Regions from separate parts of the Apibacter sp. B3546 genome, predicted to be linked through region 1. Evidence: riboswitches for the same ligand, from Rfam matches in the RefSeq annotation. Region 1 holds a riboswitch; the other holds the start of a gene.

The links. A riboswitch is a leader RNA that binds a small molecule or an ion and turns the genes downstream of it on or off. The one in region 1 is predicted to bind cobalamin.
Region 2: another riboswitch for cobalamin. It lies ahead of metE (5-methyltetrahydropteroyltriglutamate--homocysteine S-methyltransferase); the one in region 1 lies ahead of GFU93_RS01990 (TonB-dependent receptor).

Annotation. Positions count from the first base shown of each region.
Region 1 covers NZ_WINW01000002.1:416,548-419,956, reverse strand. Annotated here, with positions in the region: gene GFU93_RS01995 (YncE family protein) at 1-207, opposite strand, end outside; gene GFU93_RS01990 (TonB-dependent receptor) at 204-2,186, opposite strand; cobalamin riboswitch at 2,361-2,560, opposite strand; gene GFU93_RS01985 (MerR family transcriptional regulator) at 2,679-3,011, shown strand; gene GFU93_RS01980 (hypothetical protein) at 3,031-3,267, shown strand; gene GFU93_RS01975 (glycosyltransferase family 2 protein) at 3,367-3,409, opposite strand, start outside.
Region 2 covers NZ_WINW01000036.1:43,537-46,945, reverse strand. Annotated here, with positions in the region: gene GFU93_RS08020 (SIMPL domain-containing protein) at 1-379, shown strand, start outside; gene GFU93_RS08015 (NADH:flavin oxidoreductase) at 400-1,500, shown strand; cobalamin riboswitch at 1,622-1,809, shown strand; gene metE (5-methyltetrahydropteroyltriglutamate--homocysteine S-methyltransferase) at 2,001-3,409, shown strand, end outside.

The sequences.
Region 1 (3,409 bases):
ATCAAAATAGGATAGAGAAGAGTTGTTTTGTTGATAATTACCTTCATTCAAAATATATAACCCTTTTTTGGCATCCGGTTGGGATATAATGTTTGAATCATCTTCAGACCATGAATCGTCATTACTACAAGAAACAATGAATCCTGTAATAATTACTAAAATTGGTACTAAAAATTTCCTTGCTACCATAGTTTCTAGTTTTTTCATATGTTTAATTTAATGATGATCGTATAGTTTCTACCCGGCATGGGATAATTGGCTACTATGTCGTAATATTTATTAAAAATATTATTGATTTGTAAAGATGCTTTGCATTTGATATGAGTTAAAAATAATTCTCTTGAAAGTTGTATATCATGAGTATACCAAGCTTTTACATGATTTTCAGGATTATTTGAAGGAGAATTGTACCGTTCTCCCGTATACATAAAGCTATAATTTAGATTCCAATCTCTGTAAGCAGCTTCTAGAGTAAGTGTCCCACTGTGCCAAGGTATATAAGGAAGTTGATTTTTATAATTTAAAATAGGAGAAGATAAATTTTGTGCATCTTCATACGTATAGGTTATCAGGGTTGAAACTAAAACGTTTTTTATTACTATTGAAGTCTTAGAAGATAAGTCTAACCCTTTTATACGTGCTTTACCAAAATTTAACATGGTCCAACGAAATTGTTGTCCTTTAGGATAAGCTATGATTTTATCTTTGACCGTATTATAATAGGCATCAATAGTAAAATCAAAATGAGTAAAACTACCGGAAGTAAAGTTTTTATTGATACGAATACCTGCATCAAACTGATTAGTATATTCCGGTTTTAAATTTGAATTTCCAAAATCCGTATAGTATAAATCATTAAATGTTGGCATTCTAAAAATTCTCTTGTAAAAACCATGAATGCTAATATCTTTAGAATGTGAAGGTTGGTAATTTAAGAAAACAGCAGGAGTAAATTCATTTCTGTCTGAAGCTGTACCCATACCGTTCATGTGTTTCGTTTTATCTTGTACAAATGTACCTAAAACACTTGTTTGAATTTTAATTTTATCCCAATGAAAAGCAGTAGCTAAAGCGATCATTTCTGTATTTCTCGAAGGAGAAGCGAAATTTTTTAAATCGGCATTCATTCCGTTATGTTGGTAATCTGCAGATACAGAAATATCCCAAAAAGAAAATAAAGTAAACAGTTGTGAAGATGAAATATATAGTTCATCTTGCTTATAAGTATTGTTAATACGATTGGAATATTTATTTCCCCAAATAGGGTCATTAAAAACCTCTAAATTTTTATAATGGGTAAAATCATGAGCATATTTAGCGTTTAATGCTATACTGTATTTTGTGCTGATTATTTTTTCAAAAGAACCCTGCAAAAAGAAATTACGATCCCATTGTTGAGCAAACTGATACCTTTTATACGAATTCTTTAAAACAGCACCGGGTATTCCTCTGCTTGAATCATAATAATATCCTTTCAGATTCCATTTACCATTAGGTAGGGTACCAAATAAATTTCCTTCTGTTCGAAAAGCACTTATGTTACCATTTTGTCTTACAGCGATCGTATCCCAATTACCTTTCTTTTGTTGAAATTTATATTTTCCATCTGAATTAATATATTCCATAGTAAGAGAAGATGAAATTAATGAGGATAATTTTTGTTCCCATAGGAGGGAGGGGTTAATTAAATGAAACGATCCGGAACGATAGGTGGCACCTATATTAGTTTTTTTTTCACCCGTAAAAACAGGACGTTTGGTAGTTAAATAGATACTTCCCGCAGAGCCGAAATCTTTAGCGGGTTGGAAAATTTGACTTTTTTGTCCGTTGTATACTGATATTGATTCTAAATTATCCATGGAAAATTTTCCTAAGTCAACCATACCATTTTGAGCATTTCCTATGGCTATTCCATCATAAAATACCCCCACGTGTTCGCTTCCCATTCCTCGAATGTTAACTGTTTTCATTCCTCCTACACCTCCATAATCTTTAAGTTGAATTCCTGAAAATAATCGTACGGCATCAGCTACTGAAGAGCTGTTTCGATTTTCTAATTCTTTTCCTTTCAATTCTTGGAAAGGAATTATTCCCTTATCATTTCTTTTTCCCGTTGCCAGTATTTCCTGTAATTCTGTTACAGTAATGCTGTCTTTTTTTTCTTGGGAATAAGATAATGGACTCATCAGGCTTAATAAAAAAGCAAATACACTATATTTATGATTGATGTTCATCATCATGGAGTCGAATATCTTAAATTACAGATATAGTAAACTAGTTTCCGGAAAAGTAAACAGGAAAAGTGAATATGAAATGCTTTTAATGTTTCAGCCTTGTTCCACGAAAGCTTGTAAACTTGTAAAACTATAGTTAAATTTGGCAGGTATTCTGACTTACTTCATTTTAAGAACCTTCCCAAGAAAGCAACTCCTCAGTGGTATATCTCTTAAAACGTACTAGAAGATTACAGCAGCGGGCCTGTTTCGGATTTTCACCGAATTCCCTTTTAAGATTGCGTATTTATCGGTAAATAACAATCACCAAATTTAGGCAAATATAAATAAATATTTTTAGGGCATCCTTATAGATTATTTGGGTAGTACTAATAATTCTAAAAAAAGATTAATTTTTTAAACGAACAATAGTAAGTTGAATTAAAAAATCATTAGATTTGAATAATGAACGTACAACTTCCTGAAAAATTATATTATTCTATAGGCGAAGTAGCACAGGCTTTTAATGTTAATACTTCACTTATAAGGTTTTGGGAAAAAGAATTTGATAGTATTTCACCCAAAAAGAATAAAAAAGGTGACCGTTTTTTTACCCCAAAAGATATTGAAAATTTTAAAATAATTTTTCATTTAGTAAAAGAAAAAGGATATACCTTAGAAGGAGCAAAAGTTGTTTTACAATCACAAAAAAATTTATCCAAAAAAGTTGAAATCATTGCTCGTTTAGAGTTAGTGAAGGCAGAATTAATTAAGTTAAAAGAATTATTAGACGAATAAAAATTTAAATAAAGACAATATGAAATTACCTAAGTTTTTAATGGCAGACAATTCAGATTTTCCTGAAGATTTATTTGTTGTGCATACAGAGTATCCTAGATTTATATTAAATGTAGAAGAAGAGGAGGTTGAATGGTTTGATGATTTGGAAGGAGAAGAGGAAGAGGTTGCTAATGAAGTAAATTCATTGATTCAACAAGCATTCGATTTTTGCGATGCTGAAATCGAAAAATACGAAGATGATGAAGAGGAGTAATGACTTCTTAGATTAATTTATGATATTAAAAAAAGTAAGCAGTAAATCACTGCTTATTTTTTTTGCTCTTTGATTTGATTAATTTAATAAATGATATTTTTAATCATCAACAACACACCCCTGAATCCTATATTGATTTTTA
Region 2 (3,409 bases), on a different contig from region 1:
GTATGAATTAAATCAAACCATAACCATAGAATCTAAAAATGTGAGTAAAGTAGAAGGTCTTTCCCGTCAAATTACAGAATTGATTAATAACGGAGTAGAGCTCTATTCCCGATCGCCTTTATATTACTATACTAAATTGTCTGATTTAAAAATACAGATGATTTCAGATGCAACCAAAGATGCAAAAAAAAGAGCAGAAGAAATAGCAATTAACGCCGGTTGTAAATTAGGCAAATTAAAAAATGCCAATCAAGGGGTTTTTCAAATAACTGCTCAAAATTCATCTGAAGATGATTACTCTTGGGGAGGAGCATTTAATGTATCATCCAAGAAAAAAACAGCAAGCATTACCATTCGTTTAGAATATGAAATTAACTAATAACTACGATATAAATTAAAATGGTACACAAATTATTTCAACCGTTTACATCAAAAAAACTATCATTAAAAAACAGGATAGTCATGGCGCCTATGACCCGATCATTTGCTTATGATGGAATACCCGGTAAACAAATAGCTGATTATTATCAAAGAAGAGCACAGGCCGAAGTGGGTTTAATTATTACAGAAGGAACCGTTGTTCGCAGGGTGGTATCTTCCAACGACCCAAATATACCTGTATTTTATGGAGAACAAGCCTTAGAAGGTTGGAAAAAGGTGGTTGAAGAAGTTCATGCTAAAGGTGGTAAAATAGCTCCGCAACTTTGGCATATGGGAATAATACCGGCCCATAAAAACTGGAAACCATCAGAGCCTTTTGAGGGACCATCCGGACTTTTAAATCCGGAAACAAAAGGCGGAAAAGAAATGAGCGAAAGTGATATTGAAAATACAATTGAGGCTTTTGCAGAAGCAGCTTACCAAACCAAAAAAATTGGTTTTGATGCTCTGGAATTGCATGGAGCGCACGGATATTTGATCGATCAATTCTTTTGGGATAAGCTCAATAAAAGAAATGATATATGGGGAGGAGCTACCCTGGCCGAAAGGAGTCGTTTTGCCATTGAAGTTGTAAAAGCGGTTCGAAATGCGGTAGGAGAAGATTTTCCTATAATTTTACGCTTATCACAATGGAAACAACAAGATTATTCCGCTAAATTGGCAAAGACACCGGAAGAAATGGAAGAATGGTTACTACCGTTATCAGATGCCGGAGTTGATATTTTTCATTGCTCACAACGAAGATTTTGGGAGCCCGAATTTGAAAATTCTGATTTAAATTTTGCAGGATGGGCAAAAAAAATAACGGGCAAACCTTCCATAAGTGTTGGATCTGTGGGGCTCACCGGAGATTTCTTAGGGGCATTCAAAGGACAAAGTTTTGAAGCTTCTGATAATTTTCTTAACGAATTAAATAGAAGATTAGATGCAGGCGAATTTGATTTAATAGCAGTAGGAAGAGCACTACTTGCAGATCCTGAATGGGCATTAAAGATTAAAAATGGAAACTTATCTGAGTTTAAAGGATTTTCTAAGGATCAACTTAAAGAATTGTACTAATAAAAACATAAAATAGTAGTAAAATAAAAACAAAAACCAAGTTTTAATTTTTATTTATTTTAATAAAGAGATAAAAGCAAAGGTTTTTTATCTTTGTATATATAAGTTCTTTACTTAATTTCTTTATCAACAAGAATAAGGTGCTGTGTAAAAACGACTTAATAGGGAATCATGTGTGAATCATGAGCTGACGCGCAACTGTAAGTAACCTAAAAAAATTTTATCAATAAAACCATTGCCGATTTAAAAGGTGAGAAGGTAGATAAAATGTTATAAGCCAGGAGACCTGCCTGTTCTTAATTGACAATGCTTTCGCGAGTAAAAGCAAGATCACAAAAAATATAATTGGGCTACAAGAAACTTTAAGATCATTAGAATAATTAGTTTACTTGTATGTCAAAATTGTTTTGAAATTTGATTTTATTTAACAAAGAAAGAGAGCATTGTGAAGTTTAGCAATAAGAGCTTTTTATAATATAATCGTTTAAAAAGTTATAAAAATGCAAACACACAATCTTGGCTATCCGCGTATTGGTAGTGACAGAGAACTTAAAAAAGCCTGTGAAAAATATTGGGCAGGTAAAGCGTCAGTCGAAGAACTGATGATAACAAGTAAAGATATCCGGCACCGAAACTGGGTAACTCAAAAAGAATTAGGGATTGATTGGATCCCATCTAATGATTTTTCTTATTATGATCAGGTACTTGATATGTCACTAATGGTCGGAGCTATCCCTAAAAGATATAATAAGGTAATACTGGATAAATCAAATACAGAATTAGATTTATATTTTGCCATGGCCAGAGGACATCAAAAAGAAGGCATTGATATAAAAGCCATGGAAATGACCAAATGGTTTGATACCAATTATCATTACATTGTCCCTGAATTTGAAAGTAATCAGAAATTTTCCTTGTTTTCAACAAAAATTATTGATGAATATTTAGAAGCTAAAAATGCGGGAATCCATACAAAGCCGGTTATAATAGGCCCTGTATCTTATTTGTTGTTGGGAAAAGAAAAAGAGGAAAACTTCAATAAGCTGGATTTACTAAAAAATATTCTTCCTGTCTATATAGAAATCCTAAATAAATTAAAGGCAGAAGGTGTTGAATGGGTGCAGTTTGATGAGCCTTTCTTAGCTTTGGATTTAGATGAAAAAGCGAAAGAATCCTTCCAATATGCTTATAAAGAAATTCATAAACAATTTCCTTATATAAATAAAATACTAACTACCTATTTTGACGGATTGAAAGACAATTTAGCACTTGCTTTTAATCTACCCGTACAGGCATTACATATTGATTTGGTACGTTGTCCGGAACAATTAGATGAAGTTTTAGAAAATATTCCGGAAAAACTTATCCTTTCTTTAGGAATCGTTGATGGAAGAAATATATGGAAAAATGATTTCGAAAAATCATTGAAACTTATTCAAAAAGCTGTTTCCAAAATTGGTAAAGACCGAATTTTAATAGCTCCTTCTTGTTCACTTCTTCATAGTCCAGTTGACTTGGAATTGGAAACAGATACAAAAGCCCTTTCATCGGAAATTAAAAATTGGTTGGCTTTTGCAAAACAGAAAATCGATGAAGTAGTAACCTTAAAAAAGCTTGCGGCAAAAGAAGATTCCCCGGATTTACAAAAAAAATTACAGGAAAATGTAGCGGCTGCAACTAGCAGAAAAACATCAGCTTTAATACATAACGAAAAAGTAAAAGAAAAAATAAGGAATATAGAAAATGTTGAAGATAAAAGAAATTCCGTATTTTCAGAACGAAAGAAAAAACAATCTGAAGCTTTGCAGTTGCCTTTATTTGCAACAACTACGATCGGCTCATTTCCTCAGACATCCGAAGTCCGAAGTTGGAGATCTAAACTAAAAAAAGGATTGATAACACCTTTAGA